Regions from separate parts of the Leisingera sp. M523 genome, predicted to be linked through region 1. Evidence: riboswitches for the same ligand, from Rfam matches in the RefSeq annotation. Region 1 holds a riboswitch; each other region holds the start of a gene.

Region 1 (10,359 bases):
CGATGTGACGGCGGCGTTCTCGAAAGATTTTGACGAGATGCGGGGCAAGACCGGCTGGGAAAGCTTTGTCGGTTTTTTCAGCCGCGGTAAATCAGACTCGATGCGCCAGGAACGGATGCGCACCGCCAGTATCGACGACAAGCTGCAGGACCTGATTGCCAAATCCGACGTGATCGTGAAGCTGCTGGAGGGCCAGCTGGCCACCCTGGAAGAGCAGCGTGAGAAGGTGCAGGCGAACCTGACGGCGACGCTGGACGACCGCGAATTCACGGTGCAGGAGCTGGAAGCGGTGCGCGCCGGGATTGTGGCGCTGGACCCGGAGATCATTGCGCTGGAGAACAAGATCGCGGTTGAGCAGGACGCCGCCGCGCGTACCAAGCTGGAGACTGAGTTGGCGGATCTGAATGCGAAGTATAACGCGATGGTGCAGGACGAGCAGGTCAAGCTTGCCAAGTCCCAGACGCTGGAGCGCTATATCGAGAAGGGCAAGACCTGGGTCGACTCGTTGCAGAACCAGGCGGCGACGCAGATGGTGCTGATCAACAAGCTGCAGACGGACACGGCGCAGCGGGTTGTGCTGTATGATGCGCTGACCAAATCGCTGAAAACCGCACAGCAGCAGGATGTGGCGCACCGGATCAACGAGATCGGCGTGCAGACCGACAAGGAAGCCCAGACCGCAATGGCGGCGATCGGCACAGCGACCAACCAGAAGATGGCCGACATGCTGGAAAGCCATGAGGACAACATGGTGTTTGCCCGCGACGTGCTGGAGAAAAAGGCCAAGGCGGATGAACGCTTTGCCCGCCGGTTTGCGGCGATTGTCGAGAAGCACGACAAGAACCTGTATGGGGGGTGAAGATGCGGATTCCATTACTTCAAAACCCCAAAAACTGGCGTGATTGGTGGTTAGATCTTTGCGGCGCCGCATTATGCGTGTTGTTGCTTGCGGTTTATACCGAGCTTTCAAAAGCCATATTATTCTCTGCCGCGGCGGGTAGCATGATCGGCACGGCACTTCATTTGCGATCGCGTTTGAAGAAAGCTCAAAGTGAGAATCCCGTTGAGGGGGCTGGCTGAGTTTTCCGCGCCGAGAAATAACTGGGAAAGCCGGAGCAGTATGTCGCCACTGAATTTGAAGACCAACAGAGGACGGCTCCCGGCCGCGGGTGGGCGCGTAGCGCCCGCCGTTTTGCCGGAGGCAAACCTGCGGTTTGACGGGGGCGGCCTGGCGCTGTCCGCGCCGCAAGCGGTACGTCCGGAAAGGGCATGCGCATGACTGATCCCTCGCACAATCACGCCGGCCTCAGTTATACCTTCGCCTCGCGCCGCTACTTCAAGAAGTTCGACACCATCATCCGGCACCTGACCCGGGTGGCGGCGGCGATGCAGGCGGAGGGGCAGCTCAGCAAGTCCGACGTGAAGGTGCTGACCGGTTACTTGACGCGGCTCAATTTCACCTTCCGCGCTCTTTCCATGAAATACCTGATGGCGGGGCGGGACACCGGGCGGTTCTTTGGCAGCCTGGCGATGGACAAGCGCGATAGCGGCTTTCCGGTCGCGGCGGAGCTGATGACCATGGCCAACGACGCCCAGCAGGCGGAGCGGCATCTGGGTAATATGGCCAGCGAAGAACAGCTGAAGGACGACATGGTGCGCACCATCATCGCTGACCGCACGGTGCCGTCAAAGCTGCAATTCGCCCTGTCGCAACGGCTCTATTATCAGGAGCTTCTGAAGGGGCAGCTGTTCTGGACCCAGAACGACCCGGAATGCGAATGGCTGGAAAACATCGGCGAGCGGCGCCGGCGCTTCCTGCTGCATTGGGCCGCCTATGACAGTCAGGTGAACCTGCCGGTGATCTACCTGATGGAGCTGGAAGACAGCGGCAAAGTGGCCTTGCCCAAAGATGAGCGCCGCTGGCCCGAGGTGCAGGCGCATCTGATGGCGCAGGCGCTGGCGGGCCTGAAGCTGGTGACCATTGCCAAGGGGTTTGACGAGGATTTCGACGATCTGCATCCCAAGCAACTGCGTCGCTATCACGTGGGGCCGATGTATTCCTCGGCCTATACCGAGCAGTCCGGTCCGTTGCACCAAGTGCTGGACGAGGCAGAGGCACCCGCGGGCCAGGACTGGGCGCTGGCCTGGACGCTGGAAGAGCTGGAAAGCGAAGAGGTGCGTGAGGAGCGCGCTGGCTGGTTCGGCACCGTGGAGCGGGAGACATTCGCGCTTGATCCCTTTGGCGGGCGTGGTGCGGATACCGGGGCGACACGCACCCAGCGCGCCATTATCCTGCCGCAGCGCCCGTTTCAGGTGCTGGCAGAGCTGGACCCGCCTGGGTTTGGCGATGTGCAGAAGTTCGTGGTGAGCGAGGCAGGGCAGGTGCTGCGGTATTGAGCTGCGTGCCTGCCGAGCGCGCGGGAGCCTCCGGCGGGGATATTTTAGGCAAGAGGAAAAGCGGGGTGAATTATGCCCGCAGGAGTCGGATCGAGAGGGTGAGATGAGCATTTCAGGCAATCAGATGGAGTTGCGGGAAGAGGATATCCGCAAGCATTACGCCGCTGCGGCGGCGCTGCTGGAGGGGTTTGATCACACCCCGCGGATTGCCAGGCCGGCCGTGGAGAGAAAGGCGCCGGAGCGCTCGGCGGGGATTGGCACGCGGCGGCGGTTCCGCTCGACCACGCCGGGGCTGGTGACGCGCTCCACCGCGCGGCCCGAAGGCGTGCATCTGATCGCCCGTATCGAGGCCGCGGATGAGGATGATCCGCTGACCACGCCGCTGCAGGCGACCTTGCAGCACGCCCTGCGGCGGGCCCTGGCGATCTCATTGGCGATGGGGGAGGCTTATGCGGATGTGTCCGGTCTGGGTGAATTGAAGCGGGCCAATCTAGCCGGGTCTTTGGATGCGGCCCGCAAAGGTGAGTTTACCGATTTGCTGGCGGCGGAGGCGCTGGTGTCGGCGCATGTCTTTGCCAATGCCGCGGCGTTTTTGCTGGCGCCGCACGGGTCCGAAGCGCAGGCTGAGGTGGGCGAGGCGGAGGAGCTGCTGACTGATAATGCGCCGCTTGCCTTGCATGGGGTGCTGTGGGAGCTGGATCAGAAGCTGGCGCTGTATGCCCCCGACGATGCGCATCTGATCGCTGCCACCGCAGCTTATGCCGAGCAGCTGCTGGAGAAGGCGGCGCTCAGGGCGCAGAATGCAGGCCGGCTGGAAGCCTTCACGTCTGCTGCCTGGCGGGTGGAGGCGGATGATCTGACCATCAGCGGCTTTGACGCCGCGGCCAAGGCGAAATCCACCACCCTCACCATGGCGTTCAAGAAGCCGCATGAGGTGGTCGGCAACCATATCGCCAAATATCAGGCCCTGCGGCTGTCGAAGATGCTGGTGGCCTATGATTTCGACCGCCGATTGAACCCGTTTGCCGAGATGGGCGGGTTTATCTTTACCTTCATGGGCGATGGCAAGCCAGGCACCGGCAAGACGACGCTGATCCAGATGATGGCGGGGCTGATGCATGATTATTGTCAGAATGCGGGCTACGCCTTTCGTTACCAGAACTTCGGCATCGACAATATCGACAGCTATCAGGGCAAATCAGGCCAGAACGCCAAGAGCTTTATCCAGAACGTGATCGACCCCGGTGTCATCGGCTTTGGCACCATCGACGACATCGACCAGATCGCAGGGAAACGCGGCGACCGTCAGTCCAGCGCCGGTCAGCAGGAGGTGACGGCGGTGTTCATGGAGGCCTTTGCCGGCGCCAATACCGTGGTGCGCGGCAATTGCACCTTTGGCATGTTCTCCAACTATCCGGAGAATGTGGACGACGCGCTGCGCCAGCGGGCGGGTGCGCGGTTCCTGGTCGACGGGCCGCAGACGCGGGAAGATTACATCGACATCCTGACGCTCTTGATGGGCAAGAACCATGCGATCCCGCTGGGGGAGCATGATCTGTACGGTGCGCAGGAAATCAGGAAGGCCGTCGCGCGGTCCTTCGAGGCCTACAACCGCCCGCAGGAGCCGGGGCTGGCAGAGGTCTTTGGCCGGGTGCAGGATCAGCTTGGCGCGCTGGATGATCTGGCCAAGCTCGGCACCTATCTGAAGGCGATCCAAGCGGCGGACGAACGCTTCACTGGCCGCGCCATCAAGAACATCACTGATGCGGTCAAGGTCCGGGCGATGGATTTCGAGCTGCCGGATGAATGGATGGAGAAACCGGAGCTGTTCCTGTTCAAGGATTACGAGACCAAATCCGCGATGATTGCAGACCTGCGGGTGCCGATCACCGTCGATATGGTGGTGCAGGAGATCAACCGCTACGCCGACTCTGAGTTCCGCTATGCCGACAAGTCGGATGAGGTGGCGATTGAAAACATGGTGCGCGATTTCGGGCGGCAGGAAGAGGCAAAGCGGCGGTATCTGGAGGGGAAGTGATCTGTGGGGGTCGCGCTTTTATACATTGCAATTGGGGTGACCTTCTTGGCAGCTCTCTTTACCCTTCCAGCCGCGTGGATCAACGGCGACAGAGTGGGGAATATGGAGACAGTTTGGTGGCGGGCAGCAGGCCTGACGCTCTTGCCGACCGTGATCATCTGCCTTGGCGCCTATGGAGTGGCCGGAGCCGTAATTTTACCTGATTGGTCCCCTGATCCAGTTAGTGTCCTTGAGTTTGCTCAATTCGCAGTGGCTGGCCTGGCTGCCTCTGGCGTTGTGCTGGTTCCACTGTCAGCGCTTGTTTTTGCTGCGGCTTGGTTCCTGGGCAGACGATCATTCACCCGTGCACGGGTGCAGGAGGAAACCTGATGACTGAGTGGCAAAACAGCAGGGCAGAGCCTGTCCGCGGGCGGAAGCGGAGCGCCCGCCCGTTTTGCCGGAGGCAAACCTTCGGTTTGACGGGGCGGATGGGCGCTGCCCGAGCCGCAAGCGCCTCGGGCGAGGGATATTCGCAACTGCTCTGGAAGGGAGTGCATCGCTTACGTGATGCGGACAGGAGGAACATATGAAACGCCTCATCCAGCATGGCCTGATGTTTGGCAATCTCTTCCATGTGGCCTCGCCGGCGCTGGTGGAGCGCTACAACCGCGCGCTGAAGCATCTGACCGGCAAGACCACGGACCTCACGGATTTCCACGTCGATATCTCGGGCTACTCCCCTGAAGTGGGCGATGAGCTGGGGGATGATCACTATCTGAACCATGCGGGCGTGAACCGGCAGTTCATCCTGCTGAGCACCGAGCAGAAACGCTGCCCGCTCTTGCATGTGAAATTCTCCACCAGCCGGGACATTCTGCGCCGGTTTATCGAGGTCAATGAACGCCAGCTGTTTGCGCTGACGGCGACCGATGCCGTTGCCGGCGAACTGGTGAATTCGGTGTTTGAGGTCTCGACCCCAGCCAGGCTGTTCGACATCCAGCAGGTGCGGATCGAGGCAGATACGACCAAGGGCACCTTGCGCCATGCGGACCACCTGGCGCAGCTGGTGGAACGGTTCAAGACCCATGAGGATGCCTGGTTTGATGATACGCTGATCGGGGAGATGATCGCGACGGCGGAGCAGACCGGCGATGTCACCCGCAATCCGGTGCATCTGGAGCATGAGGTGTTTGAGCAGTCGAACTTCTGGACCGCGCATTTCGGCGGGTTGTATGTGTTTCAGGGTGTCGCGCATCCGGCGGTGATTGCCAGCGGGGCAAAGCCCGAGGGCGTGCCGCTTACCCATGTGTTCGATCTGAGCGAGCGCAATGCGATTGCCAAGTTTCTGGAGCTGAATGGTTTGGCCGAGCCGGTGATCCGGTCGCGCGGCGTCGATGGCGCGGCGATCCTGCGGCAAAAGATGGGGTTCCTGGCCGTCAGCGTGCTGACCGGGAAGGGCCGGGACCTCACTGGCCTGTCGCGCGGTGACCTGCGGCGGATGGCGGCGCGGCATGCGGATGAGCTGCCGGCGGAGTTCGAGGGGCTTGCGGCGCTGGTGCGCTGGGCCGAGGGGGGCGGCAAATGGCCGAAGATCCGCTCGGACCATCCGGCCTACTTCTATTCCTTGCGGGCGTCGGACACTGCCCAGCGGGACTTGGTGAATATGCTGCTGGCGGAGCTGTGCCCGCATGACTTCCGCCAGATGTTCATCTGCCACAAAGAAGAATTCTACCGCCAGTACCGGGGCTGGCCGGAGACGAAAAAGGCCTATGCGGCAGAGTTTCTGGCGCGGGAGTATGCGGTGGACAAGGCCGGCGCGCGCGCTGCGTTGTTCGGGCATGAGCCGGATATGGAAGGACGCACGCCCAGCCTGCCGCGAGTGCGGCGCAAGGGGATGGTTTACCGGGTCGGCCCCTGGGGCGCGGTCAGCCGGGTGAGGGACTGCTGAATGTTCGGGTTTTTTCGCCTGATCCTGATCCTGCTGGTGGTGCTGACCGTAGCCTATGGCACGGTGTCGCTTTATTCGCGTGAGGTGCGGCGGGCGAAACTGAAACGCCGCTGGAAAGAGAAGGGGTTGACCGGCGACCGCTCCGCCTTCATCCAGCGGGGGCTGAAACAATACGACCGCTCGTTCCGGCGCAAGCTGATCTTGCTGGTCTATATCATTCCGCTAGGGGCGCTGGCGTTTCTGGTCTATGTCATTAACTTCATGTGAGGTGCAGCAGATGCGTTTCATCAAATGGGCTTTCCTGATTACCATCTGGGTGCTGTTCGGCGCCTTCCTGCATTACACGCTGCCGCAGTACGATGTGGTGCGCATCGTCAATACCTATGAGGAGCGGCAGGAGCTGAACGACTGGACGAGGGTTTTCTGGTCGCAGCCGGATGACCAGTCGGCGGAGCTGATCAACCGCGATGTGCAGTTCATCCAGGCGGTGCGCCCCAATGGCCGCAATATCGTGTACCGGAATGAGGATACCGGCTGGAATTGGCCGCCTTATTTCAAGTTCGATACCGCCAATCTGTATACTGATGCCAATGACAGCATCTCAACCAAGGCGAACCCGGAGTGGGTAGCGGTGATGCACTACGGCTGGCGCAATGAATTCCTGTCGGTCTTCCCCAACGCGGTGACGATCAACCCGGTTGCGGGACCGGAGGACAAGCCAACCAACTGGTTCACGATCATTGTTCTGGTGCTTCTGGCGGCGGTGTTCTGGGCCGTCTATGTGCGCTGGCGCCGCTTCCGCCGGGCGCGGATCGACCCGATGGTCGAAAATGTCGAAGACAGCCTGTATGCCGCGGGCGATGCGCTTGCCGAGCGCAGGGGGCGGTTCCGGCGCTGGCTGGACAGCTGGAAGTCGAAGTGACGAGAGGGGCCGCGGGCCGGGCGGCTCTGAAATATGCAAACGGATGCGCGGGCCCGTTCGGGCCCGCATTTTTTTACTCGATACGGTCGAGCACCCAGTCCAGCGCCGGGGTGAAATCGCCAGCCGAAAGCGCCCCGCGTGGTGCCGCGGCGGCAGCAAAGGCGAAGCCGTGTGTGTAATCCACCAGCAGGCAAAGAATGGTGCGGGCCTCTGCGCCAGATACGCCTGCGGCGGTGATTTCCGCCTCGATCAGCCGGGTCAGCCCGGTCAGGGAGGGGCCGATCAGGGCCGGATTTTCCAGGATGCACTTTGCAAGTTCCGGATGCTTGGTCACTTGGGCGCAATAGCGGGTCATCAGATCGCGCAGCCGCAGTTTGGGCGTTGCCGCTTCAGACGGGGTGTCTGAACCTGCAAACGCAATGGCGACGAGGGATGCAATCATCTCGTCCTTGGTTCCGGCGTGATGGGCAACGGCCATCGGGGTGACGCCAAGCGCCTCTGCCAGTGCTTTGAAGGTGAGGGCCTTGCTGCCGCCCTCATCGAGCAGCTGCAGGGCCGTTTTCAGCACATCATCCTTGCTGAGGGTCCGGCTGCCCCTGGGCGGGCGGCCCATGCGCGGGGGCATCGGTCAGGCTACCCGGAACGTGGTCTGGACCATGCCGGTGGGCAGGATGCGGGAGCTTGCCACCTGGAGGTCGATGTCCCGGTCCAGGCTGCCGAACAGCGGAATGCCGCTGCCGATCAGAATCGGGACCGTTGTGATGGTCAGATCGGTGATCAGCCCCTGGCGCAGGAAGGACTGCACCATCCGTCCGCCGTCGATATAGGCGCGGGTCCAGCCCTCTTCTTGCAGCTCCTGCATAAGGTCTGCGGGTGCGGCGGTGCTGAGGCGCACCTTGTCCTTCAGCTTCTCGGGAATGTCCTGTTCGGTCAGGCTGTTGCTGAGGACCACAACAGGTTTGCTGTAGGGCCATTGGCCGAACCCGAGCAGGGTGCGGAACGATCCGGTTCCCATGACCAGCCCGTAGACGCTGTCCATGAAGGCGGCAAAGCCGCCATCGTCATCTTCGGCAACAGGCTGTTTGTGCAGCCAATCCAGCGAATGGTCCTGGCGGGCCACAAAGCCGTCGAGGCTGGTGGCGATGAAGACGTGGCCGGTGGTCATCGGATTCTCCTGTGCACGCATTTAATTATACGAAATATAATTAAGTGCACGCCGCGTTCCAAGGGGCCGGCGCAAGATTCACTGCGTGCGAATCGATTCGGTGGATCAGCAGCGGGTAACCGCATGAAAGATAAGCGCTTGCCGCAAACGGGCTGGCGGATGCCGGTTTGAGTTTCTGGACATCCCTGTCCCGCCCGGCTCGGCAAACATGCATGTCTTTTTCCGGTTTTTGCGGGTCGGTTTTGTTTCCGATGGCGGGAAATTTTTCAGGCAATACCGCAGATAGCAAGGTGCCGCCCCTTGGGGCGGAGAATTGGGAAGCTGGTGAAACTCCGGCACTGCCCCCGCAACGGTGACCCCGGGCAAGGCATGGCAATGACCACTGAAGCAAGCGCTTCGGGAAGGTGCCAGGCCCCGCCGCCGAATGGCCCCGGGACAGTCCGGAAACCAGCCTTGCCATGAAAACGTCAACCGCGGACGGCGGCGGGGCGGTTGCGGCGCGTGTCCGCAATCCCTTTGCCTATGCCTGCGACCAAGCCAACACGCCGCGGGGATGCGGCAGAGGAGAGAAGCAGATGCTTCACGACAGCGAAATTCTGGCCAAGCTGATGGCGCGGCAGAAAAACTATTCTCTGGAACAGGCGTTCTATACCGATCCGGGTGTTCTGGACCTGGACCTGCGGCAGATCTTCTACCGCGAGTGGCTGTTTGCCATTCCCGCCTGCGAAGTGCCGAAACCGGGCAACTATGTGACCCATCAGGTGGGGTCGTATAACGTCATCATCGTGCGTGGCACTGATGGCGAAGTGCGTGCTTTCCACAACGCCTGCCGCCACCGCGGTTCGGTTGTGTGCAAGGCGAAGAAAGGCAATTCGCCCAAGCTGGTCTGCCCCTACCACCAGTGGACCTACGAGCTGGACGGCAAACTGCTGTGGGCGCGGGACATGGGGCCGGATTTCGATGCCTCCAAACACGGGCTGAAGCCGGTGCATTGCCGCGACCTGGCCGGGCTGATCTACATCTGCCTGGCGGATGAAGCGCCGGATTTTAACGGTTTTGCCGAGGTGGCCCGCCCCTATCTGGAGCCGCATGATCTGGGCAATGCCAAGGTGGCCTTTGAAAGCTCGATCATTGAGAACGGCAACTGGAAGCTGGTCTGGGAAAACAACCGCGAGTGCTACCACTGCGGCGGCAACCACCCGTCGCTGTGCCGGACCTTCCCCGAGGATCCGTCGGTGACAGGCGTTGAGGGCGGCGAGACCCCGCCGCATCTGCAAAAGCACTTTGACCGGATCGAAGCGGCAGGCTGCCCGGCGCAGTTCCGCATGGATGCGCGCGGCCAGCACCGGCTGGCACGGATGCCGCTGAACGAAGGCGCTGAAAGCTACACCATGGACGGCAAGGCGGCAGTGGCCAAGCCGCTGGGCCGGGTGCCCTTTGCGGATGCCGGCACGCTGCTGAAGTTCCATTATCCGACCACCTGGAACCACTTCCTGCCGGATCATTCCCTTGTGTTCCGTGTCACTCCGATCAGCCCGACCGAGACCGAAGTCACCACCAAATGGCTGGTGCACAAGGATGCGGTTGAGGGCCAGGACTATGACATCAAGCGCCTGACCGAGGTCTGGATGGCGACCAATGACGAGGACCGCATCGTGGTCGAGGACAACCAGCAAGGCATCAACTCCCCCGCCTATGAACCCGGCCCCTATTCCGAAGTGCAGGAAAGCGGCGTCATTCAGTTCTCCAACTGGTATGCCGAGCATCTGACCCGCGCGCTGACCGGCCGCCATCTGATTGCGGCGGAGTAAGATCATGGGATTGCAGGCCAATTTTGAGACATTGGACGAAACCCTGGCGTGGAAGGATGACGAGATGCTGGAATGCGTCTCGGTTGTTCCGGAAGCTCC
Region 2 (10,359 bases), 230 kb from region 1:
GCCCGCGGCGCGAACTCCGGCCTGCAGGACACCGACAACCTGTGCTGGAAGCTGCAAATGGTGATCGACGGCACCGCGCCGGAAAGCCTGCTGGACAGCTATGACACCGAGCGGGTTCACGGTGCGGATGAAAACATCCTGAACTCCTCGCGCTCCACCGATTTCATCACGCCCAAGTCCGAGGTGAGCCGGGTGCTGCGTGACGCGGTTCTGGACCTGTCCGAACAGTTTGAATTCGCCCGCCCGCTGGTGAATTCGGGCCGCCTGTCGGTGCCTTGCACCTATGACGGCTCGCCGCTGAATTCGGCAGATGCACTGGACGGACCTGAGCGCACCCGCCCAGGCTCCTCCTGCCCCGACGTGCCGCTGGGCGACGGTTTCCTGCTGGACAAGCTGGGAGATAAATTCGTGCTGCTCACCATCGACGCTGACGCCCCGGATGTGATCGAGGAAGAAGGTATTGAGGTCACCCGGCTGGCACTGTCCATCAAGGATGACAAGACGCTGGCGCTGAAGGAACGGTATCTGGGCAAGCATGACAGCGGTGTTTACCTGATCCGCCCGGACCAGCATGTTGCTGCCCGCCGCCCCGGCTTTGACGAAAACCAGTTCCGGCACGCAATCCGCCGGGCCATCGGCAAGGAGTGATCAAGATGACCGAAGACCAATTGATCCTGACCGCCAACCTCGAGCGCGCCGACGATTTCTATGCAGATCTCCTGACCGCGCATGAGGGCCTCAGCAAAGCCGAAAGCGATGCGCTGAATGCGCGTCTGGTGCTGGTGCTGGCAAATCACATTGGAAAACGCGCGATCCTGAAACAGGCGCTGGCCGCGGCCGCGCTAAAACCTGGGGAGGACACCGCTTGAAAATCGAACAGATCCACCACGTCGCCTACCGCTGCAAGGACGCCAAACAGACGGTAGTGTGGTACAACAAGATGCTGAACATGGACTTCGTGCTCGCGATTGCCGAGGACCATGTTCCATCGACGCATGAACCCGACCCCTACATGCATATCTTCATGGATGCTGGTAACGGCAATGTCCTGGCCTTCTTTGAACTGCCGACCAAGCCGGAGATGGACCGCGACCGCAACACGCCTGTCTGGGTGCAGCACATCGCCTTTAAGGTGAAAGACCGCGAGACCCTGATCCAGTTCAAGGAGCATTTGGAGGCCAACGGTGTCGAAGTGCTGGGTGTCACCGATCACTCGATCTTCCACTCGATCTACTTCTTCGACCCGAACGGCCACCGGGTGGAACTGGCCTGCCCGGATCCCGAGGAAGAGGCGCTGCTGCAGAAGCTGGACTCGGTGAAATGGGAAATGCTGGAAGAATGGTCCAAGACCAAGAAGGCCCCCAAGCATGCCGAATGGCTGCACGCCAAGGAATTGCACAAGACCTGAGCATGGCCAAACCAATTAGGGCAGCCCATCGGGCTGCCTCCTTAGCACCGGAGGACGCCAATGGGCAGCACGCTTCTTTATGACTACTGGCGCTCATCGGCCAGCTACCGGCTGCGCATCGCGCTGAACCTGGGTGGGATCGAATACACCTCGGTCCCGGTTGATCTGGTTAAGGGCGAACACAAGAGCCCGGAGCACCTGGCCCGCAACCCGCAGGGCTTTGTGCCGGTGCTTGAGATCGACGGGTTGCGTCTGACCCAATCACTGGGGATTCTGGATTACCTGGACGAAACCCGGAACCTCGGCCTATTGCCCATAGACCCAGGCCTGCGTGCCAGGGCACGGGCGTTGGCCCATTCGGTTGCGGTGGATGTGCATCCAGTCTGTAACTTGCAAGTGGCCAGACACGCGACCCAACTCAGCAGCGGTGCGGCGGACATGCCCAAGGCCTGGGTGCAGCATTTCATCCGACCTGGCCTGCAAGCGTTTGAGGCATTACTTGCCGACTTCAGTCAGTCGCCTTTTTGCATCGGAAAATCACCGGGGCTCGCCGATATCTGCCTGATGCCGCAGCTTTACAATGCACGCCGCTGGGAAGTGGACTTTGCGAACCTGCCACGGATCTGCGCCGTGGAAACAGCCTGCGCAGCGCACCCGGCTTTTGCCGCGGCGCACCCGGATCAGCTCTGCTGACCAGTCACTCCGCACGTTGCATGGGCATAAATATGCAATAGACCGAGGCGTTGGCGGGAGTCTGCGTGCGCCGGGGCCGCAGGCAGGACAGGCGCACATCGGGTGCAGCATTTCATACTAAGCACTATTCCCGCAGGGCTAGCCGGTTTTCACTGCACCTGCCGCTTGCGTAAACTGGAGGGGCTTCAGACTGCGATTCGAGCCATTCAGAGAACATCGGCGACACAGCAGCGATGAGCATCAATTATTTCAGCTGAAAGAAGGTCAGCATCTTCTTCCTGCATGCCGTATCCAATGACAGAAGCTCGAATGATCTTGCGGCCAGCCCATTCGCCGTGTGTCGGGTAAACTCTGCCATTTTCTTGAACACGCCGCAGGACCTGCATGGTGAGCTTGCCGTCATCTGTCCCGTCGCCGCAGCAAATCGCAACCTGGTTGCTGTGGATCCGGTTCAGGACTGTTAAGCCGGGCTCGTTAGACACCGTTCGGGCAATCCGCTCCGCGAGGCGGCAATGGTGCGCCACAAGTTCGCGAACACCCGCCCGGCCGAGATGCCGCAGTATCGCATAGCTAGGGACACCTCTTGCCCGCCGGGATAATTCAGGCGTTGAATCACTTGGTTCCCAATGCTCAGTGGTCTCAGGCAGATAGGCGCCACGGGCAGACATCGACGCAACGAGCGGCGCACGGTCGCGTACTATAACCATGCCGGCATCGAAAGGAGCGTTAAGCCACTTGTGCAGGTCGATTGCCCAGCTGTCCGCTTCGCCGACCCCCTCCAGCCGATTTGCAAGTTCGGGCACTGCAGCGAGCCAGAGTCCGAACGCTCCATCGACATGAACCCAGCCCTTCTTCTCGCGCACCATTGGGATCAATTCGTCAAACGGATCGAAGGCGCCGGTGTTTATTTGACCTGCTTGCAGGATCACAAGCGGCGGTTTGCTGCACCGGTTTATTGCTGCCCGAAAAGCGTCCGGCTTAATCCTCCCTTCGCTGTCAGCAGCTACAGTTTGTGTGCGGCTTGCTCCAAACCCGGCGTAGCGCAGGGCTGCAAATGGTGCCGAATGTGCGTCTTGTCCGATCAGAACCGGAATCTCCGGTGCTCCGAAAAGCCCATCAGCTTCGACATCCCAACCCTGAGCGGCCAGCAGCGCATGGCGTGCCGCCATAATGCCAACCATGTTTGCGACTGTACCGCCGGTCACCAGCCCGGCTCCGCTTTCGGCAGGCAGCGACAGCAATTCAATAACCCAGTTGCAGACGGCGCGCTCCATCCCCGTGATTGCTGGTGTCTCAAAGGATGAACCCGCGTTCTGCCCCCAGGCTGACACTAAAAAATCAGCAGCTACACCGACGGGATGCGACGCACCAAGGACATAGCCGAAGAAGGTCGGGGCTGCCATTTTGTGCAGCCCGCCGTCAGCCTGCTGCACGATATCCTCAATAACCTTACTCTCCGGCACCCCTGTTTCAGCAAGAGGAGACAGAAAGCAGTTTGCGGCTTCGCCAAGTTCCAAGCTAGGGCGGGCCAGCCCCTGAGGCAGATCCTCGCGAAAAGCCTTCGCCGCTCTGTAGGCTGTTTCTAAAGCTCCCGCTTGCCCATCACTCAAGCCACGCCGAACACGTTCCATCTCACATATCCCTCCTACTTTTTAACAACACGTCGAAAAGTAGCACAGATTACGAGTTACCCTGAGCGGCCAATGCCTTCTTGGCAACGCGGCCATTTGTGTTCGATTAGCCGCACATCCTAAGTCCGTATAAGCTCGCGGCCCTTCAAACGATATCCTCCAGGAGCAATCTGTTTACGGAATTCCTGATCATGGCTGACCAGAAGGATTGCTTGATCAAGCCCTTTCAGGATTCCGGCCAGCCGCGCGTAGTTGTCCGGGTCCAGTGCGTTGGTCGGCTCATCCAGAATAAGCACCGCCGGCTCCATCGCCAGTACCGTCGCCAGTGTCACCAGCCTCTTCTCGCCGCCCGACAGTTTGTGGGTCACCCGGTCGCGCAGATGCATCAGCTCCAGGCGGGTCAGCACGCTGTCAACAATTGCCAAGGCTTCCTGTTTGGATTTACCCAGGTTGAGCGGACCAAAGGCCACATCCTCGGCCACGGTCGGGCAGAAAAGCTGGTCGTCGGCGTCTTGAAATACAAAGCCCACGCGGCGGCGCATCTCGTGAAAATCCGCTTCCGCCATGCAAGGCTTGCCAAAAGCGGTGACGGTGCCGCTGGCGGGAACAAGCAGCCCCATGATGATTTTCAGCAGTGTCGATTTTCCGGCGCCGTTGGGCCCGGCAATCGACAGCCGTTCACCAGCGTTGAGCCGCATCGAGGCGCCTTCCAGCACCGGATCAAGCCCAGGGTAGGCAAAGTGGATATTGTTCAAATCAATAAGCGGCATAGGCGGCCTCCGCCCAGATCAGGGCAGCAAGTGCGGCGGACAGCGCCGCGGCAAACAGCAGGTCGGACCGGCTGAAACGAAAATCCTCCAGCAGGATGATGCGGCCGGAGAACCCCCGGCATTTCATCGCGGCCAGAATGCGCTCCGACCGTTCGATGGAGCGCACCAGCATCATGCCAACCAGATAGCCGTAACTGCGGTAGGTGTGCCAGTTGGTGCCGGGGCGGAAGCCGCGCAGCTTCATCGAGGTGCGCAGGCGCTGGTATTCCTCGCGCAGAACGTCGATGTAACGGATGGTGAACATCATCAGATGCACCAGCCGCTCCGGGGTCTTGAGGGCAAAGAGCGCGTGGCCCATGGTTACCGGCTCCATCGAACCCACCAGTGTCATAACCGCAAGGATCACCGCATTGGCGGTAAGGGCAATCTCGGTTGCACGCCACAGGCCTTCCCAGCTGGCCTCCAGCCCCCAAATGGACAGGGCTGGGGTTCCGGGCACGGTAAAGGGCAGCAGAACCAGCATGAAGATGATGAAACTGTCCATCATCGCCATCCGTTTCAACGTTTTCCGGGGCGGCAGGCCAGAAAAGGCCAGCAGCCACATCGACAGGCCAAGAGCGGCCGCCAGAACCCAAAGATTGCTGAGCGAGACAACCACCACCGCATAGGCGGCTGTCATCATGATCCGCATCCGCGGGTCAAGTGCCGTGACCTTGGCGCGGAAGGTGCCGAACCCGCCGAGCGGCTTTTCCTCGCTCGTCAGAACATAGGTCATGCGCTGCTGCCGATCTTGCGGCGTGCGGCGATGTAAAAGCCAAGCCCGAACAGGCCGCAGATATAACCGATGCCGCCAAGCACGGACTGAAAGTCCGACTTATTCTTGAACGCTGTCAGCTCTTGGCGGAGCGGGCGCAGTTCATTGCGCATCATGGTGGCAAGCTCGGAGCGGGTTTGATCTGAGAGGCCCGCGGACCCTGCCGCCGCCGGCGCTGCAGAGATGTCCATGGCAGCAGCCGCAGAATTTGCTGCAGCGCCCGGGCTTTGCCCGATGATCTGCGCGACTTCCGCACCGTCCATCATCATCTCGGCCACGTGGCCAGCACCCAGATCGCCGCGGAAGATATGTGTCACAAGCTCCGACGGGGTGAACAGGAAAAAGCCGTCACCGTCGGTTCTTGACTCTCCCAGCTTGCTGCCGGCCACGTCAAAGATCTCAATCAGCAGGTCCGCGGCCATGTCACCGTTGGAAAAGCCCACTTCGCCCTCAATGTCGGAACCCGACGGAAAAACAGCTGAGATAACATTGTGTGCCATCACCGGGAGCGGCGCCAGCAATGCAAGGATCAGAATGCAGGAGCGGATCATGCAAGGCTTCCTTTTGCGTCGAAAAACAGCTCAGGCTTCACGCGCCGCGCCAGGAAAATGGCAGCGCCGGACAAAAGCGCTTCGATGATCACCACCGGAATATGGGAAAAGAATACCAGTTTCGCGGCCAGGATGAACTCATCGCCGGACAACATCAACGATACCGCCACGGCCAAAGTTGTGGCAGCAATGGCCGCGCCGCCGCCGATTCCGCCCCAGATGGCACCCTGCAGAGGCGAGCCGCGGGCCACCAGCGGGCGGAATATCAGCCCGACCAGAACTGCAGGCAGGGCGATGTTCACGGCGTTCACGCCCAGCACGGTCAGCCCGCCGAAGCCAAAGAACACCGCCTGCAGCAGCAGTCCGACAAACAGGGCCGGAAAGGCCGCCCAGCCCAGGACCAGCCCCGCAAGCCCGTTCAGGATCAGGTGAACCGAACTCGGCCCGATCGGGACATGGATCAGGGAGGCCACAAAGAAACTGGCAGAAAGAACCCCCGCCGCCGGAATACGTTCCAGCGGCAGGCTCCGCAGCCCCATGGCGATACCGCCGACGGCGGCAACCGCGCCGCCGATCACAACCGGATTCGACAGTGCGCCGTCTACGATATGCATGGTGCTATTCTCACTTCAGCTCTTCAGCGTGGATCCACAACACAGCGTCCTGGCTAAGCTCCTTGCCGTCATGCTCAGTCGCCGGGCCGGAGCCGAGGGCGGCAAATCCCCAGTGGCCCGCTTTCGGAATGCCAAAGGAAAAGACGCCATTCTGGTCTGCGATCGCAACGATGGCGCCGCCGGACATCGGCTGAACCGTCGGGTTGGTTGTGGAAAAAGCCGCAAGGTCCGGCTCTGATGCCATGAACTCAACCTCGATTTCGGCGCCCGGAACCGGCTTGCCATCCGCCAGCACCTGACCCGAGAAGGTAGAGCCAACAATGACGTTATAGGGCTTGTTCAGCGGCAGGATCTCGGTTTCCAGGCCCACTGGCTGATCCCAATCGGTGGGCAGGGTGTTGCGGTTCAGCACGACTTTGGAAATCTGCTGAATATAGATGTCTTCGCTTTCCTCGTAGTAGGGCGCGGGCACAGTCACCACCACATAGTCGCCCGAGCGCTTGACCGGAATCGACGCCCTGTAGGCGGCGGCTTCGTTCTCCGCGCCCTTGAATGTGGCCGGTTCCAAGCGGTCCGAAAGATCAACCTTTTCGCCCTTGTGAACCATAAAAAATTCTTCTGGTTTGCCCATGTCCATCACATGGCCGTTTTCCAGCGGGTGCCAGAACACCAGCCCCATCGGCACATCGCCGGGCTTCCCGATCAGCACGTTTTCAGTGTAGTTCAGCTGGAAATGCGCCGATGCGGTGACCGGCAGGGATACGGCCAGAGCTGCAGCCAGATATTTCAGTTTCATTTCGTCCTCATTCGACGACACAGGCGCACCTGCAATCAGGAATGAACAACGGGGATAGTGGCACGGAGAAGCCTGAACGGCAGCCGCGCCAGACGCGCACCCCGGCGTCCGGTGGAAAAGGGCAGACACTCCGCTAGCGAAGTCTTTGTCCTGTGTCCGGCAGGTCTCCTGACTCGCGGGTCTTGGTTCGGCTGGCCTTCCCGGGAAAGATCCCAGTGGCATGTTCAGCGTCACTCACCGCTCACAGTTGCGGGGGCAGTCACGGATTTGGTCCCTTATGGGTACGCCGCACCGTGTTCCCTATTTCTTCCGCTGCGCATTGAAACACTCGCGGAACCGGTCACACTGGCTGAATGGCAAAACCATTTTACTGAGTCAAGCTTCCCGTCTTCTGTTCAGTTGCCGAATGAGTACTTCCTTGCGGTGCTCCATGATTGATCAGCCCCACTTGAATGGTCCAGTTTGATTGTTAGTGCATGACTTGCCTTGGGTCCATCTGGACGATGGTTTCCGGCGCCGGTGGGCGATAGCCCAGAGCACTATGAGGGCGTTTGGTGTTGTCGTGTTTCCTCCATTCTTCGATGAGGATTTGCGCCTCGCGCAGGCTGTAGAAGAGTTCGCCGTTCAAGAACTCGTCCCTGAACCGTGCGTTGAAGCTCTCGCAATAATCTCAGCGGTGCCGAGTGCGTTGAAGCGGTTGATGAGTGCGATGCGGATATGGATCTCGGCGGGTTGGCGGTCGGGGTCTCTTGCGGCAATGCGCTCGCCGAATGCCTTTAAGCAGCGCATCTTTGCCTCGATCCGGCTTCGGACGTGGTATCCTGTCCAGCGCTTCCAGAAGGCTCGACCGTAGTGTCGGGTGGCTCGCAGAGTTTCGTCTCTGACCTGCGCAGCCGGACAATCTTCTTTCCACAACCGGCCATTCTTGCGGATCGGGATGATCGGGGCCGCGTCGCGTTCGAGGATCGCGGCATGGCAGCGTCGCGTGTCATAGGCACCATCGGCGATCACGGTGCCGATGTCTTCGTCCTCGGGGAACTGACCCAACAAGTCCGGTAAGACCGGGCTGTCCACTGCCCGGCAGTGGTTTGCGCAGCATAACCACGAGAGGGGCCGTCGCGGCTGGGGGTGAATTCGACGGCACGGATGTCAGACGTGGCAGCGTCCATCGCAAGATGAACCTTGCGCCCCTCTCATTGATTGCTCTGCAATCAACTGCCGGGCAGCCATTGGCGCCGCCCCTGAACGCCGTGCTTGCGGGCCTGCCACTCACCATCGCCAAGGAACTTGATCCCGGTGCTGTCCACAAGCAGGTTCAGCGGCCCATCGGCGCGGCGATATGGGATCTGGACGGCCAGCGTTCTATGGGCTTACGCGGCCCCACTGGGGCCACGGTCCCATCTCACTCTGTCGGCGGCACAGCGTAGAGAAATCCGGAACGGGCCAGTCCAGACCCGCCAGGTGCAAAAGGCTGGTGACCATCCCGACGGTCTGCCGGAGAGGCAGCTTGAACAGAACCTTGATCGACAGGCAGAACTGGATTGCCGCATCCGAGAAAACCGCAGGGCGACCGGGGCTGCCATCAGGCGGCGCGAGCCAGGTCATCTCTTCGTCCAACCAGATCAGAAGCGACCCGCGCTTTCTGAGCGCATCGTTGTAGCTGGACCAATTCGTCGTACGGTAGCGGGCAGGTGCGGGCTTGCTCATCTGCCCCGTCTAACCGAATGGATTCGTGATGTGAATCCTTAGAACTCAGAGTTCTGCAACAACGCCCCTCCAATGTAGCGCGCGTGGCCAGCAGCGCTACATACAACACCTTTATTGAAGAACTGACGAGCATAATGAAAGCGCGGGGCCTCGGCAATCTGGACCCGCATGATTTCGGAACTCCATTATGGGCAATGGTGTATGGATTTGCCAGTTTGCTGATCGGAAAACCTGCAAATCTGGACAACAGCAGCCAAGCGCTCCGAGGCCGCAAAGCAGACGCCACCTGAGCTTACGTCCGGGGCTACCAGACCGGCTAGCACCCTGGCCGCAGCCCGATGCAGACTTCCGGCACGGTTTGGTTCCGGATTAAGTAAGTTCTAACCGGTTTCTCCGCCGGCAGGTATCTGATCCGGCAATTTGGGCTGCCACGCTGGCTTCACGAGCTCCCCCTCGACGTTTGCGCAACAAGGCCTGGCACTATTGCCGGACGCCTCAGTCCGGCCCGTTTAAAGGCACCAGTATCGGGCAGTTTGTGCAGGCGCGGCTGTCGCACAGCCGGCAGGTCCGCAGCTTGTGCGTGTCGTCACCGGCAGCAGCTTGCAGCAGTTTTTCCAGCAGCCGGGCCAGGTCCCTTTGCTCGTCATCAGACAGGCTGCCGGTCACTGCCTCCAGTGCGGCCAGCCGCTCGCGCAGTATGTTCTCCCGAGCGGCTTGGCCGGCTTCTGTGAGATAAAGCGCAATGCTGCGCTTGTCGTGCTCCGCCGCCTGTCGCCTGACAAGGCCGTCCTCGGCCAGCCTGTCGATCAGGCGCACCGTGCCTGTATGGGTGAGATCCAAAAGCCGGCTCAGTGCGTCGTTCGACAAACCTGGCTGGTGACCCAGCGCGCAAAGCGCCGCAGGCCCTTCTCCGGAGCGGTGGAACTGCCTCGCCAGAACCGTCCTCAGTTCATCATGCAGGCAGAGCACCGCCGCCCCCAGTAAATTCGCAGTCCGCCGTGAATCATCCGTCATACGAGGAATATGTGCCTCACACACTTGAATTGGAAGAGGTCATTTATATATGTGACTCACACATATATAATGGAGAAGCCCAATGACCGTTGACCTTCAGACCAGTGAACCGGCATCGCAGCAATCCGCGCCAGGCCATGATCCGCACCTGATTGCGGTCCCTGCCGAAGAGACCTTTGAGGGAACCTGGCCGTTTCAAGCCCGTTACAGCTCCGCAGCCGGGTCTCCGATGCACTATGTCGATGAGGGCAGCGGCCCGGAGACGCTGCTGCTGCTGCATGGCGAACCGACCTGGAGCTTTCTTTACCGTACTCAGATTGCTGAATGGTCCCGTGATGCCCGTGTGATTGCCCTTGACCAT
Region 3 (10,359 bases), 710 kb from region 1:
GCAACGGCGCCGCCGGCGTCGCACAAGGCCTGCAGGCGGCGCAGGGTGGAGACGGGCAGGGTGGACAGCTCATCCAGCCTTGCATCCTCGCGCCCGTCAGCAGGCAGGATCGCCAGGGCAATGCCCTTGCGGCGGGCGAGGTCCTGCAGGGTGGCGAGGCCATAAGGCCAATAGCTTTCACCGCCGATCAGGCGGACCAGGATGCCTTTGGCGCCTTCAAGTGTCTGTTCCGCGTAGACGTCGACCGAGAGCGGGTGCTTGAGCGCGACCAGATTGGCGACGCGCAAGGAGGGCAGCCTGCCGTCCGCGCGATGCCAGCCCGCCGCAAAAGCGCCGAGGTCGCTGTCGGAAAACGACAGCACCACAAGATCGCCGGGCGTCTGCCCGAGATCCTGCGGGGTATCGGTCTCATCAAGGCCGTGGCTTTCGCGGAAGACGACGTGCATGGATCAGGCCTTTGTTGTCTGGCAGGCGGCGGGCGCTCTGAGGGCTGCGCCCAAGCCTGGGAGGGTGCGAATGCGCCCTCCCGTGGGGAGGGTCGGGCGCAGCCCGGCCTGCGGCCGGGCGGTGTCATCTGAAATGATGCGCCAAACCCGCATAGCTTCAGGCGCCCAGTGCGGCGCGGATGGCCGGGGCGTCGATGTCGTCATGCTCGGCAATGACCACCAGGGCGGTTTTGCGCGGCTGCGCGCCCCAGGGCTGATCGTATTGGGCGCGCAGGCGCTCGCCCACGGCTTGTACCAGCATCCGCATCGGCTTTCCTTCCACCGCCACATAGCCTTTGACGCGCAGGATGTTGCGCTCGCGGGCGAGTTTCACGATGGCATTTTGCAGCGCTTCCGGGTCGGATACTTCGCCCATTTCGACAACGATGCTTTCAAAATCGTCATGCTCGTGGTCGTGGTGGCCGTCGTGGTGGCTGGGGCGGGCGTCCAGATCATCCTCGGCAGCGGCGCCCAGGCCCAGGATGATGCGCGGGTCGATGACGCCTTCGCTCATCGGCAGGATCGGCAGCTTGCGCGGCGCTTCGGCCTCGATCACCGCGCGGGCTTTTTCGACGCCTTCGTCGCCGGCCAGATCGGCCTTGGACAGCAGAACGATGTCAGCGCAGGAGATCTGGTCTTCGAACACTTCGGACAGGGGCGTTTCATGGTCGATGCTGTCGTCCGCCTCGCGCTGGGCCTGCACGGCGTCCAGATCGGGGGCGAACTGGCCCTTGGCCACGGCCTCGGCGTCCGCCAGGGCAATCACCCCGTCGACGGTGATGCGGGAGCGGATTGCGGGCCAGTCAAAGGCTTTCAGCAGCGGTTTCGGCAGGGCCAGGCCGGAGGTCTCAATCACGATATGGTCCGGTTTTTCGGGCAGGGCCATCAGCTGTTCGATGGTGGGGATGAAGTCATCGGCCACGGTGCAGCAGATGCAGCCGTTGGCCAGCTCCATGATGTTTTCCGCCGGGCAGTTGTCATCGGCGCAGGATTTCAGGATGTCGCCGTCCACACCGGCGGTGCCGAATTCGTTCACGACCACGGCCAGACGCTTGCCCTGCGGGTTTTGCATCAGGTGGCGGATCAGCGTGGTTTTGCCAGCGCCCAGAAAGCCGGTGATGACAGTGACGGGGATCTTGTTGAGATCGCTCATGATTACTCCTCGGAGAAGAACTTGGCCGGCGGGATGCGGGCAACAGATTGCTTGCGGAAGGTTTGCGGGCGCTGGCGCCAGGGTACGACGCCGTCAGCGGTGCCGGCATAAGCCGCCGCGCCTTCCAGAATTTCGGGGACATGCTGGTCCGGGTCGAGGTCGCCGTAGACATAGGTCCAGCGTTCCGCGCCGCCGATCAGTGCAACAGCGCAGCCGCGCTTGCACGACGACAGGCATTCGACGCCACGCAGACGGACGCCTTCGGGCATTCCGGCCTCTTCCAGGGCTGCGTGCAGGATGGCACCGGGGCGGGCGGCCTCGGGGTCGGTGCCCTCGCGGCGGCAGGTGAGGCATACGGTCAGCGTGACCGGTCCCGGGGTGCTGGCAGATTGGCCTGCCATGTCGTCAGCCATTGGCGCGTCTCCTGTCGCGGCAGGGCGTGCGGGATGGCCGAAAAGGGGCCAGTCGTGCGAGCCCCTTACCCGGTCGCAGAACACCCCGTCTGCCCGTTGATCTCTCCTTCGCTGGCAGGTCTCCCGGCTTGCGGATGCCAAGGCGCAGGGCCTTGCCGGCCATCCTGCCTTCCCGGGGATCACCCAGTGGCATGGCGGCCTCATCCGGTCACGGTCGCGGGGGCGGCTGTGCTTCGGCCCGAAAGCCTTCACATTCCCTCTTCGCCTGTTTTCACAGGAACCAGCTGAACCCCCTTGCGCTATCGTGCCCTTCTTTGTCAAGACATGGGTCAAACAGCTGGAGAGCCCCCAATGAGCGAAAAGTCTGAAACCGGCATCTCAGAAGAAGAAGCCGCCCGTCATACGTCCAAGATGGCCAAGAAAAAGGCCGCGCGCGACCGGATGATGAAGACCAAGGAGGGCGAGAAGGGACTGATTATCGTCCACACCGGACCGGGCAAGGGCAAATCCTCCTCCGGGTTCGGGATGATCATGCGCTGCATCGCGCATGGGATGCCGTCCGCCGTGGTTCAGTTCATAAAGGGCGCCTGGCAGACCGGCGAACGCACGCTGATCGAGGAGAACTTCAGCGATCTCTGCCAGTTCTACGCGATGGGCGAAGGCTTTACCTGGGAGACACAGGACAAGGCCCGCGACATTGCCGCCGCGCAGAAGGGCTGGGAGAAGGCCAAGGAGATGATCCTGGATGAGCGCAACACCATGGTGCTGCTGGATGAGATCAACATCGCGCTGCGCTATGACTATCTGGATCTTGAGGAGGTGCTTGAGTTCCTGGTGGAGCAGAAACCGCCGATGACCCATGTGGTTCTGACAGGCCGCAACGCCAAGGAAGAGCTGATCGAGATTGCCGATCTGGTGACCGAGATGGGGCAGATCAAGCACCCGTTCCGCGCCGGTGTGAAAGCGCAGAAGGGGGTGGAGTTTTAATCCCTTTCAGGCTGCAGTATTGAGCGGGCTTGAGGTTTTGCGCTTTGCTTCGCAAATCGCCGGGGGGCGGGGGCGCTGCCTTCGGCAGCGCCCCCGCCCGGCCCAACGCTTTTCAGGGAACCTCTGGTTCATTGAAAAGGGGCGGGAGTGCCCCGGCCTTTGAAGTCCGGACTGTTAGCGCATGCGGAATTAAGCTGCCAGCCGGGCGGCCTTCTCGCTGATATAGGCATCGACCGCTGCGCGCTGGCCTTCATCCAGGCGCAAACCCAATTTAGTGCGGCGCCACAGGTAGTCGTCGCCTGAACGCACCCACTCGCGGGCAATTGCCCAGTCGAGTTCCCGTGCGGTGATTGTTGCGCCGAAATCCTGGCCCAGATCAGCGGCGGATTTGGTATCGCCCAGCACCTCCCAGGACTCCAGCCCGTAGGCGCGGATCAGCCGGGCGGCCCAATAGGCGCTCAGGAACGGATAGTCCGCTGCCAGCTTGGCTTTTAGCGTCTCCACATCCGCCACCGCAAAATCACCGCCGGGCAGGGCCACGCCTGCGGTCCAGTCCGACGGCAATTGCGGGAAAACCTTGCCGATTTTCGCCAGCGCGGCCTCGGCCAGCTTGCGGTAGGTGGTGATCTTGCCGCCAAAGACATTCAGCAGCGGCGCCTGTGCTTGATCCAGCGTCAGCACATATTCGCGGGTGGCCGCGGTGGCCGAACTGGCCCCGTCGTCATACAGCGGGCGGACGCCGGAATAGGTCCAGGCGATATCCGCGCGCTTCAGTGGCTGTTCGAAGTATTGAGATGCAAAATCAATTAGATAATCCTGCTCGGCCTCCGTGCAATGCGGTTTGGTCACCGGATCCGGATGGTCGGCGTCCGTTGTGCCGATCAGGGTGAAATCCTGCTCGTAAGGAATGGCAAAAATGATCCGCCCGTCGGTGCCCTGAAAGAAATAGCAGCGGTCATGGTCGAACAGTTTTGGCACCACGATATGGCTGCCGCGCACCAGGCGGACGTTTTCGCGGCTGTTCTGGCCCAGTTTTTGCTTCAGCACGTCGGCAACCCAGGGTCCGCCTGCATTGACCAGCATCTTGGCCCGGTGTTCCTTCTCCTCGCCAGTGGCGTGATCCTTCACGGTGACAACCCAGTGATCAGAGTGGCGCTGGGCTGACAGAACCTCGGTCCGGGTTAGGATTTCGGCGCCGCGCGCCTGTGCATCGCGGGCGTTCAGCACCACAAGACGGGCGTCCTCAATCCAGCAGTCGGAGTATTCGAACGCGGTCTGAAACTTGTCCTTCAGCGGCCTGCCTGCGGGATCGTGCGACAGGTCCAGTTTCGCCGTGCCAGGCAGGATGCCGCGTTTGCCCAGGCTGTCATACAGAAACAGCCCCAGCCGGATCAGCCAGGCGGGGCGGCGGCCGCGGGTCCAGGGCATGAAGGTGGTAAGCAGTTTCGACGTCGGTGTTTCGCTGTCAAAGCGCATGTCCTTGTGGAACGGCAGCACAAACCGCATCGGCCAGGAGATGTGCGGCATCGCCTTCAGCAGCACCTCGCGTTCGATCAGCGCCTCACGCACCAGGCGGAATTCAAAGTATTCCAGATAGCGCAAGCCGCCGTGGAACAGTTTGGTCGAGGCAGAGGAGGTGGCGGAGGCCAGATCGTTCATCTCTGCCAGTGTCACCGACAGGCCGCGGCCCGCCGCGTCGCGGGCGATGCCGCAGCCGTTGATGCCGCCGCCGATGATGAAAAGGTCCGTAACAGGCGTGTCAGTCATTTTCGCTGCTTTCGTTTTGTCCTGCGGTCAGGATCCGGGTGCCTGCGGCCTGCGCCGCCTCGGCAAACTCATTGGGAACGGGGCGGTCGGTGATCACCACGTCCAGCTCTGCCACATCGCAGATCCGCACCGGAGCAGAGCGGGCGAACTTGCTGCCGTCGCAGACCAGCACACGCTGGCGGGCGTTTTTCAGGATCGCGCGGGCAACCGAAACCTCGCGGGCGTCGTGGTCCATCACGGCGCCGTCGGGATCCAGAGCCGAGGCGCCGATGACGGCGAAATCGACCTTGTAGCGGGACAGGAATTCAACCGCGTCCTCGCCCACAATAGCGCCGTCGCTTTGCCGCACTGTGCCGCCGGCCAGGATCAATTCCTTGGCCTGGCCGCCCATCATCAGGTTGATAATGTTGATATTGTTGGAAATCACAGTGAGGCCGCTGTGGCCGGAAAGCGCCCGCGCCACCTGCTCGGTTGAGGTGCCGATGTTGAGGGTGAGGGAGCAATTGTCTGGGATCAGCTCAGCCGCCAGCGCCGCCATCGCCAGCTTGTTGCCTGCGTTCAGTTTGCGCCGGTCCTCGTATCCCTGGCTGGCGGCAGAGCTTATCCGGACGGCACCGCCATGCACGCGGGACAAGGCGCCGCGCGCAGACAGGTCGCGCAGGTCTGCGCGGACCGTCTGTAAAGATACGCCAAAGCGCTGGGACAGGTCGTCAACCTCGACCCGGTCCTGCCGGTTCAGCAAGGTGATGATTTCGTTCTGACGGGCCGTGGCATCCATTTGCTTTCCTTTCACCGCGATTCCATAGCGGAGTACGGATGGAATGTCACCTTGTGTTTTCGTTATGAGTTCGACGATACACAAAACGAAACGGCACGCGGTTGCGGACACGCCGGGACTGCTGCCAGGCTGTGTCTTCTCAGGTGAGCGGGATCAGGTGATTGTCCCAGGCCAGATCCGACCGGTGCAGCGGGTGTTTGCCGGATGCTGAAACCCCGAAAAACTGCCCGCTGCCGGTGCTTGCGGTAAAGCCGGCATCGGACATTACAAGGCCGCAGACATCCGTCATGCGGTGCTCCTGCAGCAGATCCCCGGTTCCGGTATCCATCACCTGCAGCACCCCGCCGCGCGGAGAGGTGACACCGATCTGCGCTCCGTCCGCTGAGAAAGCGATGGAGCCGCCATAGCCATTGAGGTTCAGCACCCGCGGGTCGCCATCGGCCATCAGGCGGGGCGTGCTGCCGGGCTGGTGCAGGCCCACGATAGGCAGGGCTTCGCCCGGATCCCCCTGCCATTGCATGGCAAAACCAACGGTGCCGTCGGCACGCATGGCAAGGTGACGGATGGAATTCAGATGCAGCTCTTGCGGCAGTTCCATTTGCGCCTGCAGGGTGCCGTCAAAGCCCAAGTAACTGAGGTTCGGGCGCATGTCCGGAAGGTTCAGTTTGGCGCGGCCGCTATCGGGGTGGGTCTCAATGCCGCCATTGGCGATGACCAGTCCCGGCGCGTCCCGGCGCAGCAGCATATCGTGCGGGCCAATGCCGCCGGAGGCGAAGGCGGCAATGCGCTTGTAGCCGTCCGTTGCATCCCAAACGCCGATCACACCGCGTGCATTCCCGAAATCGTTTTCGGTGGTGAACAGGCGGCTGCCATCGGGGGAGAATGTGCCGTGGCCATAGAAATGATGCCCCGCAGGCGGCTCCAGCCGGGCGAGGGCGGTGCCCGTGCGGCAGTCAATCACATCGGCAAAGCGGCCGGGGCGGCGGGCGAATGCCACGGCTTCGGGCCGGACCGGATGCGCCGCGGCGGCATGGCCGCGGGCCGGCAAAGGGTGGCGGAACAGGATTTCGCCGTTTTCTGTAAGACCCGCTAGCAGGAAGGTGCCGCTGGCGTCCTTGCCGGCAGACAGAAAAGCGGGGCTGCCGGCGTTGGCCCAACTGGCCTGCGGGGCCAGGCCTGTGGCCAGAAGACCGGCCAAAAATCCGCGGCGGGTGGCCATATCAATCGCCGTCCAGGGAATTGAAGCCAGCCGCAACACCCAGGGCCGGACCCAGTTCCCCGGACACCAGCGCGCGCAGGTTTATGATCTCCTGCTGCAGGGATTCGATGCGGAAGCGGCTGGCGGGATCCGCCACGCCGGCAAAGACCGGATCGTTCAGGGTCCCGGCCTTCTTGCGGGCTTTAGCAAAACCGGCAGTGATCTTGGATTGCAGATCCGCGCGGCTGTCTGTCAGCGCCAGGGCCAATGGCTCCAGCGCGTTCAGCGAAACCAGCACATGGCGTAGGCTGCGCCCCGAACGGCGGGCCTCGGCGCGGTTGGGGCGCGGGCGGTCAAAGGTGCCGAGCGGGCGGCCCAGGCGCATGTCGTCCAGTACTTGCAGCCCTGTGCTGAGCGCCTTGAGCAGTTCCTGAGTGATTTCCTCGTCACTTTGGTAGCGGTCCGCGGGGCTGTGCATTTCGGCGGCGTAGTTCTGTTCCCAGTCCGTGTTGATGGATTGAGCCGTGGCCGCGATGTCGATGCTGATGGCACGGGTCAATGCACATCGGTAATCATCGCTGCCCGCGGCGGAGAGCTGCGGATCATACAGCAGGTATTCCAGCGCATAAAAGCCGCGGGCCGCGATGGAGTGGCTGGCGAATTGCGCCGGGTCAGAGATGTCCGGGTCTTCGCTGCGGATCAGATTGCCTAGCGCCTTGGGCGTTTTGCTGCGGCTGTCGGGCCAGAAAGCCAGCGCAAAGGCGCGGCTGTCTGTTTCGGTTGGGCCAAAGCGGTAATGGCTGGCGGCGATCCAGGCATCGAAGGCGGCGCCATAGGCCGCGCGCAAGGGGGCGGATTGCGGATCGCAGTCCGTCTTGGCCGTTTCCGCCAGAGCTTCGGCGTCCTCTGCAAGCTCCTGAAAGGCGGGGAGGATCAGCTGATCGGTAATGCTGCTGGACAGCTCCGACGCGGCAACAGGGGCTGCGGCGAGTGCAAAGGCCAGGACGAGGGACGGAGCAAGAGAGGGGGTAGGGACGCGCATCAGAGGCTCTCCAGAAAGGCGATCAGGGCGGCGCGGTCTTCCGGCGGCAGCTCCACCACGCCGGTTTTGGCCGCCTCTGCCTCGCCGCCGTGCCACAGGATGGCCTCCAGCAGGGTGCGGGCGCGGCCGTCATGCAGGAAGGTGGCGCGCGGCGAGACCTGCTGCGTCAGGCCAATCCCCCACAACGGCGCGGTGCGCCATTCGCGACCCGTCGCGCGGGCCTCGGGGCGGTTGTCGGCCAGGCCTTCACCCATGTCGTGCAGCAACAGGTCGCTGTAGGGCCAGATCAGTTGGAAACTCTGCTCGGGGCGGTCCTGCAGCCGGTGGGTCACGTATTTCGGCACGTGGCAGGACGCACAGCCGGTGCCGTAGAATACCTGTTTTCCGCGCAGCACCTGAGCGTCGCCGGTGTTGCGCCTTGCGGGAACGCCGAGGTTGCGGCTGTAGAAGGTGACCAGATCCATGTTCGGCTGGTCGATTTCGGTTTCACGGGAATCACCGCCGCCATGCGGGGCGATCCGGCATGCGGTTTGCAATTCGGTGCACTCGCCCGCATGGGCCGGGAACAGCGGGGTGGAGATGCCGATATCGCCGGAAAACGCGCCGGCGGATTGTTCGTGAACGGTCGGCATTCCGGCCTTCAGACCAAAGCGGCCCAGCATGACCCGGTTGAATTCACGCGACCAGACCAGATTGGCGCGGCCTGAAATGCCGTCGCCGTCTGTGTCACCCTCATCTGCATGGGCAAGGATATCGGCGGCGGGGATCGCCTCCAAGAGGCCAAGGCCGATCATCGGCGGGGCGACGCGGGGGCTGAGCATGGCGCCTTCGGCCAGCGGGCCGTAGCCGAGGTTTGCAGCCGTGTAGCTGGGACGGCGCAGGGTGGCCGTTTCACCGCCGCTCAAGGCAACTTCGAATTCCTCGTACTCCACTTGCAGCTTGTACTCCGGCGCGATGCCGGGGGCGGAGAAATCCTGCAGCTGGCTGCCATAGTGCGGATCGGGCGCGGTGCCGATGTAGTCATGGACTTCCTGCAATTCCGCGGGAACCGGGCCGGGTATGGAAACCCGCAGGAACATGGTGGTGGAGGTGTAATCCGGCTGTTCCGGCACATGGCCGCGGCCGTCCTTCAGGTGGCAGCGCTGGCAGGAACGGGCGTTATACAGCGGCCCAAGCCCGTCGGAGGCCAGGGTGGACGCGGGCGAGAACACCCAGATCTTCTTGAACAGCCCGTTGCCCAGTTTGAACTCCAGCTCCTGCTCAAAGCTGAGGTTGGCAGAGTGCTGGGAGAACGCCTCGTCATCTTCCCGTGCCCGCACAGTGGCGGCACCAGCGGGCAGGTTCTCGAAGTGTTCCGGCGCGGAAAAATCCGTGGCCGGAGCGGTGACGGCCTCAATCCGGGCGCGCTCGGCGTCAGTGCGGGGAAGGGGGGAAAGATGCGGTTCTGCCTGATACTGGCTGGCCAGATCCAGCGCCGCAACGGGGGTGGCCGCCGCAAATGCGGCAGCCAGAAACAGTTTAGTCTTCGATCTCTGCCATCTTTGTGGCGTTGAGCTGGGCATAGTTTTCGGCGCCGATCCGGTCGTGCAGTTCAAGCTGCGTTTCGAGGAAATCAATGTGGCCTTCTTCATCCGCCATCAAGTCTTCAAACAGCTTTTGCGTGACGTAGTCACCCGCTTTGTTGCAGGCATCGCGGGCTTCCTTGTAAAGCGCGCGGGCGTCCACTTCGGCGGCAAGGTCGCATTCGAGGGTTTCTTTCGGGGTCTGGCCGATCCGCAGCGGGTCAAGCTTCTGCAGGTTCGGGTGACCGCCGAGGAACAAAATCCTTTCAATCAATTTGTCAGCGTGCTGCATCTCTTCGATGCTTTCCTCGCGGCTTTTCTTGGCCATGCTGCCCAGGCCCCAATCGTCCTGCAGCCGGTAATGCAGCCAGTACTGGCTGACCGCTGTCAGCTCATGTCGCAATGCTTTGTTGAGATAGTCGATGACCTTGGCGTCGCCCTGCATATTCACTCTCCTGAATTCGGCCTGCGCCTAAATTCTGAAGCTGCGCAGGGACTTCCAGATTAGCATTCGCGCGCATGGTGTCGAGGAAAAGCGGCATGCAGCCGCCGCAATCAGCGGTTTTCCCCAAGGCGTGATAGATCTTGCCAGGGGTGATTATCGTTTCGGGATCGGCATTTCGCATCCAGTCGATGGCTGCGCGGATGTCGTGGTCCGAGATCTGTGTGCAGTGGCAAACGATCATGCTGCTCGCGTCCTTGCCCGGTGGCGCAAAGGCCAAGTGATTCCGTTGGAAAATATATCCGACAGAATTACTGGGGTTTCAAGGGGTATCCAGAGTAAAATGCTTGGGTATATGCCGCGGGCGGGATCCGGACGGGTAAAAAAAGGGGCCGCAATTCGCGGCCCCAAGATGTGGTTCTGTTCAGGGGATGCCAAACGTCACCGAGGGAAATCTCACGCACCAAGCGGGATGATCAGGTTCACGCCAAAGACGGTGCTTTTGGTGCCGGCCTCATCGACGCGGGCCAGG

What was found. A riboswitch is a leader RNA that binds a small molecule or an ion and turns the genes downstream of it on or off. The one in region 1 is predicted to bind cobalamin.
Positions count from the first base shown of each region.
Region 2: another riboswitch for cobalamin. It lies ahead of K3557_RS17550 (DUF4198 domain-containing protein); the one in region 1 lies ahead of K3557_RS16260 (SRPBCC family protein).
Region 3: another riboswitch for cobalamin. It lies ahead of K3557_RS12810 (DUF1636 domain-containing protein); the one in region 1 lies ahead of K3557_RS16260 (SRPBCC family protein).

Region 1 is NZ_CP081036.1:3,293,780-3,304,138, reverse strand. Features, by position in the region: gene K3557_RS16305 (hypothetical protein) at 1-859, shown strand, start outside; gene K3557_RS16300 (hypothetical protein) at 862-1,080, shown strand; gene K3557_RS16295 (hypothetical protein) at 1,276-2,397, shown strand; gene K3557_RS16290 (ATP-binding protein) at 2,501-4,435, shown strand; gene K3557_RS16285 (DUF6638 family protein) at 5,001-6,362, shown strand; gene K3557_RS16280 (hypothetical protein) at 6,363-6,629, shown strand; gene K3557_RS16275 (DUF1523 family protein) at 6,640-7,284, shown strand; gene K3557_RS16270 (TetR/AcrR family transcriptional regulator) at 7,358-7,897, opposite strand; gene K3557_RS16265 (dihydrofolate reductase family protein) at 7,913-8,449, opposite strand; cobalamin riboswitch at 8,721-8,920, shown strand; gene K3557_RS16260 (SRPBCC family protein) at 9,025-10,260, shown strand; gene K3557_RS16255 (hybrid-cluster NAD(P)-dependent oxidoreductase) at 10,265-10,359, shown strand, end outside.
Region 2 is NZ_CP081036.1:3,527,760-3,538,118, forward strand. Features, by position in the region: gene K3557_RS17505 (FAD-dependent oxidoreductase) at 1-648, shown strand, start outside; gene K3557_RS17510 (DUF2783 domain-containing protein) at 654-869, shown strand; gene K3557_RS17515 (VOC family protein) at 866-1,408, shown strand; gene maiA (maleylacetoacetate isomerase) at 1,469-2,101, shown strand; gene K3557_RS17525 (aminotransferase class V-fold PLP-dependent enzyme) at 2,308-3,732, opposite strand; gene K3557_RS17530 (energy-coupling factor ABC transporter ATP-binding protein) at 3,852-4,502, opposite strand; gene cbiQ (cobalt ECF transporter T component CbiQ) at 4,489-5,277, opposite strand; gene K3557_RS17540 (cobalt ABC transporter permease) at 5,274-5,867, opposite strand; gene cbiM (cobalt transporter CbiM) at 5,864-6,481, opposite strand; gene K3557_RS17550 (DUF4198 domain-containing protein) at 6,492-7,277, opposite strand; cobalamin riboswitch at 7,418-7,633, opposite strand; partial or broken gene K3557_RS17555 (transposase) at 7,747-7,944, opposite strand; partial or broken gene K3557_RS17560 (IS5 family transposase) at 7,902-8,984, opposite strand; gene K3557_RS17565 (hypothetical protein) at 9,068-9,274, shown strand; gene K3557_RS17570 (MarR family winged helix-turn-helix transcriptional regulator) at 9,480-9,998, opposite strand; gene K3557_RS17575 (alpha/beta fold hydrolase) at 10,081-10,359, shown strand, end outside.
Region 3 is NZ_CP081036.1:2,586,522-2,596,880, reverse strand. Features, by position in the region: gene cobN (cobaltochelatase subunit CobN) at 1-446, opposite strand, end outside; gene cobW (cobalamin biosynthesis protein CobW) at 604-1,638, opposite strand; gene K3557_RS12810 (DUF1636 domain-containing protein) at 1,641-2,051, opposite strand; cobalamin riboswitch at 2,147-2,351, opposite strand; gene cobO (cob(I)yrinic acid a,c-diamide adenosyltransferase) at 2,403-3,038, shown strand; gene glpD (glycerol-3-phosphate dehydrogenase) at 3,228-4,805, opposite strand; gene K3557_RS12795 (DeoR/GlpR family DNA-binding transcription regulator) at 4,798-5,583, opposite strand; gene K3557_RS12790 (DUF1513 domain-containing protein) at 5,723-6,802, opposite strand; gene K3557_RS12785 (imelysin family protein) at 6,804-7,823, opposite strand; gene K3557_RS12780 (di-heme oxidoredictase family protein) at 7,823-9,385, opposite strand; gene bfr (bacterioferritin) at 9,342-9,830, opposite strand; gene K3557_RS12770 (bacterioferritin-associated ferredoxin) at 9,778-10,071, opposite strand; gene K3557_RS12765 (porin) at 10,284-10,359, opposite strand, start outside.